Regions from separate parts of the Limnohabitans sp. Hippo4 genome, predicted to be linked through region 3. Evidence: riboswitches for the same ligand, from Rfam matches in the RefSeq annotation. Region 3 holds a riboswitch; each other region holds the start of a gene.
What was found. A riboswitch is a leader RNA that binds a small molecule or an ion and turns the genes downstream of it on or off. The one in region 3 is predicted to bind glycine.

Region 1 (3,276 bases), on a different contig from region 3:
CAATGACGGACAACATGTGATGCTCATCTGCTTCACTGATGCCAATGTGGCGTGCAATGAATTCACTGTTGTTTTCGAGTTGGCTTAAAGGGGTGGCAGATGACATCAACATGGTGGGGCTTTCAAACGCAAAGTTCGATCAAAACAAGCAACAAAATTTCAATTCTGATTTCAGTTGGATGCAGCAAACGCTGTGTACGCTGTTTCGTCCAACAAAGCATTCACTTGCGATGCATCCGACAACTTCACTTTGAAGAACCAACCGGCACCCAGGGGGTCGGTGTTGGCCAAAGAGGGGTCGTCACGCAGGGCTTCGTTCACTTCGGTAATTTCACCGCTAATGGGCATGTAAACATCGGCTGCAGCCTTCACAGACTCGACCACGCCAGCCACAGCTTTTTGTTCAAAGCTGCTGCCCACTTCAGGCAACTCCACAAACACCACATCACCCAAAGCGTCTTGCGCATGGTGCGTAATGCCCACAGTGGCCACATCGCCTTCAACCTTGATCCACTCGTGCTCTTCGGTGTACTTCAAACTCATTTTTCTCTCCTTGAATAATTTAATTGGGGTCAGATCAACATTAATTATCGGGGTCAGATCACAATTGTTGGGCGATCTTTAGCCGCGGTAATAACGATTAGGAACAAAAGGCATGGCACTGACCGTCATGGGCACTGCTTTGCCGCGCACCATGGCATTCACAACCGTGCTCATTGCAGCATTTGCAACGTCCACATAGCCCATGGCGACAGGCACATTGGTGGTGGGGCCGAGCAAACCACTGGACACTTCACCGATCTTGACGCCCTGCAAGCTTTGCAGTTCTACATGTTCGCGAACGGGCACACGTTCTTTCGCAATCAAACCGACACGTTTGCGAGTTAGAGGATGCGTGCCATCCAATTGGCCCAACACGATGGTGGCACCAGGGAAACCACCAGCGCGTGCGCCACCTGTGCGACGTACTTTTTGAATGGCCCAATTGAGGCCTGCTTCGATAGGGGTAGTGGTGGTGTCGATGTCGTTGCCGTACAAACACAATCCCGCTTCGAGGCGCAGGGAATTGCGAGCACCCAAACCAATGGGCTTCACTTCTGCTTGCGCTAACAAGGCGCGGGCAAATGCATCCACTTCGGTATTGCCCACAGAAATCTCAAACCCATCTTCACCGGTATAGCCAGAACGTGTGATGAACAGATCCGCACCTTGCCATTCAAACGCTGCGCCAGTCATGAACACCAACTTTTCAACGCCTGGCACCATGCGTGACAAAGCATCAACCGCTTTAGGACCTTGCAAAGCCAAGAGGGCGCGCTCGGGCATGGGAATGACTTGGCATCGCGAGCCAATGCGCGCTTGAATGTGTGCGATGTCATTGACTTTGCAAGCACCGTTCACAATCACAAAAATATCAGTGCCGCGGTTGACAAACATCAGGTCGTCAATGATGGTGCCTTCGTCGGTGAGCAGCAAACCATAGCGCTGTTTGCCCACAGGCAAATCGATCACATCGACTGGCATCAAAGATTCAAAGGCTGCCGCGGCATCGGGACCCACCAAACGCAATTGGCCCATGTGCGACACATCAAACAAACCTGCTTCGGCGCGTGTGTGATGGTGCTCGGCCATCAAACCCATGGGGTATTGAACGGGCATGCTGTAACCGGCAAAGGGCACCATGCGTGCGCCAAGCTCTATGTGCAAAGCATTGAGGGGGGTGTTGAGCAAAGCGGTGTCAGCGGACAATTGAATTCTCCAAGGGCAAAGTAAAACCATGACCGAAATCATGGATTGCCCTCGCTGTCCGCTTTACCTGAGCGATTCGCCGGTTGTGTCTTTCGGGGGAAAGACTCACTGCGGGTTGCGCCTTCGGTGGAGGGTTCGACCGGATGGTCCGCCCTCTCTCTCCAGTGAGGATGCGTTGATAAACAAAGTTAACAACGTTTGTCAGTCCTGGGTACCTGAGCGTTCAGAAATCTAAAGATTTCCTGCGCCTTCGGTGGCAGTCTTTTACAAGCCTGCACTCTCCTGACGGCTCAAATTATAAACAGGTCTTTTGAACCTGCCAGCACTTTTTACATGCCAGAGTAGTTAGGTCCACCACCGCCTTCTGGTGTGACCCAGACGATGTTTTGTGTTGGATCTTTGATGTCGCAGGTTTTGCAATGCACGCAATTTTGCGCATTGATTTGCAGACGATCGGATTGGTCTTCGTTCTTGACGTATTCGTAAACGCCAGCAGGGCAATAGCGCGCCTCGGGGCCTGCAAATTTGGCCAAGTTGATGCCCACCGGCACGCTGGCGTCCTTCAAGGTAAGGTGCGCCGGTTGATTCTCTTCGTGGTTGGTGTTGCTGATGAACACACTGGACAATCGATCAAATGTGAGCTTGCCATCGGGCTTGGGATACTGAATGGGTTGGCAATCAGCCGCAGGCTTGAGGTAAGTGTGATCGGCCGCTGCACGGCGAATTGTCCATGGCACATGGCCGCGCAACACAAATTGCTCCACACCGGTCATGAGCGTGCCCACTGTGCGGCCTTTTTTGAACCACTGCTTGAAGTTGCGGGCCTTATTCAACTCGGTGTGCAACCAGCTGTTCTCGAAAGCTTCTGGGTACGCGCTGAGTTCGTCATGCGCGCGTCCAGCTTGCAATGCGTCATAGGCCGCTTCGGCTGCCAACATGCCAGTCTTGATGGCTGCGTGGCTTCCTTTGATGCGGCTGGCATTGAGATACCCCGCATCGCAACCTACCAAGGCGCCACCTGGGAACACAGTTTTAGGCAAGGACAAAAGGCCACCTGCTGTAATGGCACGCGCACCATAAGAAATGCGTTTAGCTGGCGCAATGCCTTTGGCCTCGTCGCCTTCAAAGTACCAGCGAATGTTGGGGTGTGTTTTGAAGCGTTGGAATTCTTCAAAGGGGCTGAGCCAAGGGTTGGTGTAATCCAAGCCCACCACAAAACCCACCACCACTTTGTTGTCTTCCATATGGTACAGGAAAGAGCCGCCGTAGGTGTTTTCGTCTAAGGGCCAGCCAGCGCTGTGCAAGGCCAAGCCAGCTTTGTGACGTGCAGGGTCGATTTCCCATAACTCTTTGATGCCGATGCCGTAGCTTTGCGGATCTTTGCCGTCGTCCAATTTGAACTTGGCAATGACCTGCTTGCCCAAATGGCCCCGCGCGCCTTCAGCAAACACGGTGTACTTGGCATGCAGTTCCATGCCCAATTGGAAGCTGTCCGTTGGCTCGCCATCTTTGCCGATGCCCATGTTG
Region 2 (3,276 bases), on a different contig from region 3:
TTAACAACATGTCTATATTTTCCAAATTTTAGGGTAAACCCTTATAAAATATCTACACAAAACATGCACTTTAATGCATACTACATGAAATGCACAATAGTTCATATCAAAATTTTTGAAATACCGAAAATAAGAGATAGAGAGACAAAAATGACCCCAAACGCAAGCGCTCCCAACACAGAATTTAATTTTGCACAACACATCGTCGCTATCAATTCAGCGCGAGCAGACAAGACAGCACTGATTGACGACTTTGGATCAATCAGCTACGGCCAAATGGCAGACCAAATTCGATGCTTTGCAGGCGGCCTTCAGGCTATGGGCCTTAAACGTGAAGAGCGTTTGCTTTTGCTGATGCAAGACAGCATCGACTGGGTTGTGGCTTTTCTGGGCTCACTTTATGCAGGGGTGGTACCCGTCGCAGTCAACACCTTACTAACTGCTGAAGACTACGCCTTTATGCTGAGCAACAGCCGCGCACAAGCAGCATTGGTGTCAGGCGCTTTGTTACCAACCTTGCAAGATGCAATGCATTTGCAACAAAACGAAGTGCGGCAGGTGGTGGTCTCTCGCCCCACCTCCAGTTTGACAAACTACCAAGTCGACATGGCTGACTTTGTAGCCCAGAATAAGCCCGTATTGCCTGCATCGACTTTGGCCGATGAGCCTGCGTTTTGGCTCTATTCATCTGGCTCAACCGGCAAACCCAAAGGAACGGTGCACAGCCAAGGCAACCTTTACTGGACCGCAGAGTTGTATGGCAAAGGGGTACTGAATTTACAAGAGACTGATACGGTGTTCTCTGCTGCCAAATTGTTTTTTGCCTATGGATTGGGCAACGGTCTTACTTTCCCATTGAGTGTTGGCGCCAGTGTGGTGCTGATGGCCGAACGTCCTACCCCACAGGCCACATTCAAGCGCTTGGTGAGTCACCAACCAACCGTGTTTTACGGCGCGCCAACAGGATATGGCGGAATGCTGGCAAGCCCAGAGTTGCCTTCAAAAGACGCGGTGAATTTGCGTCTGTGTTCCTCGGCTGGTGAAGCACTACCACGTGAAATCGGTGAGCGTTGGACAAGTCATTTCGGCTGCGAGATCATTGATGGCATCGGTTCAACCGAAATGCTGCATGTGTTTCTGTCCAATCGACCTGGCGATGTCCGTTACGGCACTACAGGCAAAGCAGTACCTGGTTATGAAGTACAACTTCGCAATGAAGATGGCAGCGTCGTGACCGGTCACAACGAGATTGGAGATCTTTACATCAAAGGTCCTAGCAGTGCATTGATGTACTGGAACAACCGCGAAAAGTCTCGCGACACTTTCCAAGGCGTATGGACCAAAAGTGGCGACAAATACAGCCGTGATGTGGATGGCTACTACACTTACGCTGGACGCAACGATGACATGCTGAAGGTCAGCGGCATCTATGTCTCGCCTTTCGAAGTGGAAGCCACATTGGTACAGCATCCTGCAATTTTGGAGGTCGCAGTTATCGGAAAAGAAGATACAGACGGACTCACAAAAACAAAAGCTTTTATTGTGCTGAAAGAAGGACAAAACCTAAATGAAGTAGAGGTGAAAGCATTTGTGAAAGAGCGCCTTGCGCCCTACAAATACCCACGCTTTATCGAATTTGTAGCAGAGTTACCCAAGACTGCGACAGGAAAGATTCAGCGATTTCGACTGCGAGATCAGGAGCAACAAGGCACCTGAAGATCAAGTCAGATCACATTTCCCAAATCGGGAGAGACTCTGCGCATTCTTGCAGAGCGCCGAAGGAGCAACCACCCCGGAAACTCTCAGGCAAAAGGACCGATTTGGATAGACACATTTGTGTCAAATACTCTGAAGAGTGATTGAGATTCGTCATCTCGGTCCACCGCAGGAGCAAACTGAACTTTAACGTTCGGTGAATCTCTCAGGTTTCAAACAGAGGGGGTCATGCAGCACACATTCGGTGTGCCGTGTGTCAACCTGTTTGAGACGGTTAAACAAGGGAGAGTCTCCATGAAAAAGCACATGGTTGTTATTGGCGGTGGTATCACGGGCGTCACATCTGCGTATACCTTGATTCAGCAAGGTTTTGATGTCACCCTCATCGAAAAAAATCGATATCCAGGCATGGAAACATCCTATGCCAATGGGGGGCAACTCTCAGCTTCAAACGCTGAAGTTTGGACGCACCCCTCCACCATCATCAAGGGCCTCAAGTGGATGCTCAAAAGCGACGCGCCTCTGCTCATGAATCCTACGCCCACATGGCACAAGCTAAGTTGGATGGCCGAATTCATGACCGCCATGACAAAGTACAAGGACAACACCATTGCCACAGCCAAGCTCGCCATTGAATCTCGTGAGCACCACTTCGCATGGGCCAAGGCCGAAGGCATTGAGTTCGATCACAAACGCGAAGGCATTCTGCATTTTTACCGAGATAAGAAAGGCTTTGACCACGCCGGACAAGTTTCTAAGTTGCTTGCGCAGGGGGGCCTGCCCCGTCGCGCAGTGACCCCTGAGGAGATCAAGGTCATCGAGCCCACGCTGCAAGGCAATTACTACGGTGGTTACTTCACCGAAAGTGATTCGACAGGAGACATTCACAAATTCACCTATGGTCTGGCCAAAGCATGCGAGCGTCTAGGCGTGAAAATCCTCAACGAACATGAGGTACTGAGTGTGGCTGCAAATGGTCAAAGTGCATTTGTACAAGTTAAACACGCTGGAGAGACCGACTCACTGACTTTTGATGGCATCGTCATCTGTGCAGGTGTGCATGGCCGCAGACTGGCTGCGCAATTGGGTGATCGACTGAACATTTACCCAGTCAAGGGTTACTCGATCACGGTGAATTTGCCAGATGGCGCCAGTCAGGCTGCAGCACCTCAGGTCAGTCTTCTCGATGACGAGACCAAATTGGTCACCAGCCGTTTAGGCGTTGACCGTTTCCGCGTGGCAGGTACCGCAGAGTTCAACGGCATCAATTTGGACATCCGTGCAGACCGCATTCAACCCTTAATTCAATGGGTCAACCAGTGCTTCCCTGGAATCGATACTCGCAAGGTCATTCCCTGGGCAGGGTTGCGTCCCATGATGCCTAACATGCTGCCTCGCGTGGGCGTAGGCAAAAAAGCCAATGTGTTTTACAACACAGGACATGGCCACCTTGGTTGGACACTGAGCGCAATCACAGCACATCAACTTGCAGGTCATGTCATGGCTTGGTCACAAGAGCAAAGCGGGATTTCAGAACTGGCCCTCGCTCATCAGGAATGA
Region 3 (3,276 bases):
GTGGGTGAATTCATCCAACTCCGGCGTGACATTCACCGCCACCCCGAGTTGGCGTTTGAAGAACATCGCACCGCTGAGTTGGTGGCGTCCAAGCTTGAATCTTGGGGCTACCAAGTTCACCGCGGTTTGGGGGGCACCGGCGTGGTAGGCACACTCAAACGCGGCACCAGCACACGCAGCTTGGGCCTGCGTGCCGACATGGATGCCCTGCCCATTCAAGAGGCCAGTGGCGCCGAATGGTCGAGCACCAAGCCCGGACTGATGCATGCCTGCGGCCATGATGGCCACACCGCCATGCTGCTAGCCGCCGCCCACGAGTTGGCATTAAACAGCGCGTTTGATGGCGTGTTGCACCTCATCTTTCAACCGGCCGAAGAAGGCGGTGGCGGCGCGCTGCGCATGATGCAAGACGGTCTGTTTGACTTGTTCCCTTGCGATGCCATCTTTGCCATGCACAACATGCCTGGCGTGCCTGTGGGCAAATTTGTGTTTCGCAGTGGCAGTGCCATGGCGTCTAGTGACTACGTCACCATTCGCGTGAATGGTACAGGCGGACATGGCGGTATGCCGCATCGCGCAGCAGACTCTTTGGTGGCTGCAGCGTCTATCGTCATGGCTTTGCAAACTGTGGTGTCTCGCAATGTCGATCCACTGCACACCGCTGTGGTGACGGTGGGCTCCATTCAAGCGGGCAAGGCCAACAATGTGATCCCTGCATTGGCCACACTTGAATTGAGTGTGCGCGCTTTGGACCCTGGTGTTCGCAAATTGCTCGAGCAACGCATCAAAGCCATTGCCACATCGCAAGCCGAGAGCTTTGGCTGCAAGGCCGAAGTCGACTGGAAAGAAGGCTATTGCGTGTTGGTGAATTCAGAAAACGAAACCAATTTTGCAAGGCAAGTGGCTTTGGATTTGGTCGGCGCTGAGCGCGTTGTTTTAAATGGTCCGCCTTTAACTGGCAGCGAAGATTTTGCCTTCATGCTGGAAAAAATTCCTGGCAGTTATTTGCTCATTGGCAACGGTGATGGCGACTCCGCGGGCGCGTGCATGGTGCACAACCCGGGTTACGACTTCAACGATGACAACATTGCAACAGGTTCTGACTATTGGATTCACTTGACGAGGGAATTCCTCAAGGTGTAAATTGATCTCATCAGTGGCATCGGGAGAGATTGCTTAAAAGCAACGCCGAAGGAGCAACCGCCCCGGAAACTCTCAGGCAAAAGGACCGATGTCATATTTCATTCTGAAGAGTGGTTTGCGTTTTCGTCCGCAAACCCACCGCAGGAGCAAGCAACACCCCAGCGTGTTGTGAATCTCTCAGGTCCAAAACAGAAGGGGCGCCACTGGCACAGTTGTGTCATGGCTCAACCCTTCGACGTTTTGAAAGATCTGAATCATGAAAACTATTGCCATTGTGGGCGGCGGCATCACCGGCGTCACCACTGCTTATGCACTGGCCAAGCGCGGCTTCTCTGTCACCTTGTTTGAGCGTCACCGCTATGCCGCCATGGAGACGTCGTTTGCCAATGGCGGACAGTTGTCTGCCTCGAATGCAGAAGTTTGGACACACCCCTCCACAATCATCAAGGGCTTGAAATGGATGCTCAAAAGTGATGCGCCGCTGCTGGTCAATCCCAAACCCAGCTGGCACAAAATTTCTTGGTTTGCAGAGTTCATGGCTTCCATGGCGGCTTACGAAAAGAACACCATTGAAACAGCCAAACTGGCTGTGGCAGCACGACAACATTTGTTTGCTTGGGCTGAAGCTGAAAACATTGATTTCGATTTGAAAAAGCAAGGCATCTTGCACATTTACCGCGACAAAAAGGGCTTTGACCACGCAGGCAAAGTTTCTGAAATGTTGGCCAAGGGTGGCTTGCCACGCCATGCGGTGACCCCCGAAGAAATGAAAGCCATCGAACCCACTTTGGCTGGCAAATACTACGGCGGCTATTTCACAGAAAGTGACGCCACGGGAGACATCCACAAGTTCACCAACGGTTTAGCCATGGCTGCAAAGCATTTAGGCGTTCGCACTTTGTATGACCAAGACGTCACCAACATTCAAAGCGACAACAGCCAAGTCAAGATCACGGTGGCCCACTCTGATGCGCCTACCAGCATTCATACGTTTGACAGCGTGGTGGTGTGCGCAGGCGTTGCCAGCAAACAATTTGCTTCACAACTGGGTGACCGCGTCAACATCTACCCTGTCAAAGGCTATTCCATCACGGTCAATTTGAACGACGCTGAAAGCCAAGCAGGCGCACCGCAGGTCAGCTTGCTGGACGACGAGACCAAGTTGGTCACCAGCCGTTTAGGCGACGACCGATTCCGTGTGGCAGGCACTGCAGAATTTAACGGCTACAACCGTGACATCCGCGCTGACCGCATCAAGCCATTGGTCGATTGGGTCAATCAATGCTTCCCCAAAATCAACACCCGCTCCGTGGTTCCATGGGCTGGCTTGCGTCCCATGATGCCCAACATGATGCCCCGCGTGGGTCGTGGCAAAGCTGCCAATGTGTTTTACAACACAGGTCACGGTCACTTAGGTTGGACATTGTCTGCCGTGACGGCAGACATGGTGGCGGAAGTAGTGGCGGCTCAGGCTTCTGCTGAGCGTGCCACGATCATTTCAGGATCGACCAACCTGGCACGTGTGTCCACGTAATAACCGCCGTATTCGGTGTACTTCAAGACAGCACATTGGCATGTGATGCACTTGAAGACGTCGCAGCGGTTGTAGGGAAAGTAGTCCACTGCAATGGGCGCGTTCGGTGAGTCATAGCGCGTACCGTTGGGGTGGAATTCTTCGAAGGTCAATTCCACTTGGCCTTCGGCTAGTTCTTGCCTGAGGGTGCCTGCAGCTTGCATTTGGGCAGCAGGCCAGCGCGCGTCGGGCACGCTTTCCCAGCCTTTGCAGATTTTCAGGGCGCAATTGCAGTGATGCGGGGGGTGAACGGCCAGCGCTTTGAGCTGTTCTGGGGTAAGGAGTTGTTCATTTGACATGCCCCCTATTTTGCGCGATGCAGCAGACAACCGGCCACGGACATGTCGGCCATCAATATGTTGCCATTGCTTGAGTCTGTGCAATACAAGGTTTTCCGGTCTTTGCCACCAAATGCCATGTTGGTGAGAGACGCGCCTTTGGGTCCTGTCAGAATTTCTTCGGGTTCCGCCCAATGTGACAGCACCCACACATAAGCCAGTCCAGGATTGGCCACCAGCAGTCGGCCACTTTCATCCATGGCCAAACCGTCAGGACCACTC

Region 1: another riboswitch for glycine. It lies ahead of gcvT (glycine cleavage system aminomethyltransferase GcvT); the one in region 3 lies ahead of B9Z46_RS04505 (D-amino acid dehydrogenase).
Region 2: another riboswitch for glycine. It lies ahead of B9Z46_RS08790 (D-amino acid dehydrogenase); the one in region 3 lies ahead of B9Z46_RS04505 (D-amino acid dehydrogenase).

What each region holds. Positions count from the first base shown of each region.
Region 1 is NZ_NESE01000002.1:340,258-343,533, forward strand. Features, by position in the region: gene gcvP (aminomethyl-transferring glycine dehydrogenase) at 1-112, opposite strand, end outside; gene gcvH (glycine cleavage system protein GcvH) at 172-543, opposite strand; gene gcvT (glycine cleavage system aminomethyltransferase GcvT) at 622-1,779, opposite strand; glycine riboswitch at 1,794-1,924, opposite strand; glycine riboswitch at 1,942-2,044, opposite strand; gene B9Z46_RS07130 (electron transfer flavoprotein-ubiquinone oxidoreductase) at 2,079-3,276, opposite strand, start outside.
Region 2 is NZ_NESE01000002.1:712,963-716,238, reverse strand. Features, by position in the region: gene B9Z46_RS08805 (helix-turn-helix transcriptional regulator) at 1-10, opposite strand, end outside; gene B9Z46_RS08800 (benzoate-CoA ligase family protein) at 151-1,716, shown strand; glycine riboswitch at 1,735-1,828, shown strand; glycine riboswitch at 1,839-1,946, shown strand; gene B9Z46_RS08790 (D-amino acid dehydrogenase) at 2,011-3,276, shown strand.
Region 3 is NZ_NESE01000001.1:953,984-957,259, forward strand. Features, by position in the region: gene B9Z46_RS04500 (M20 aminoacylase family protein) at 1-1,143, shown strand, start outside; glycine riboswitch at 1,154-1,241, shown strand; gene B9Z46_RS04505 (D-amino acid dehydrogenase) at 1,400-2,677, shown strand; gene B9Z46_RS04510 (hypothetical protein) at 2,611-3,015, opposite strand; gene B9Z46_RS04515 (SMP-30/gluconolactonase/LRE family protein) at 3,021-3,276, opposite strand, start outside.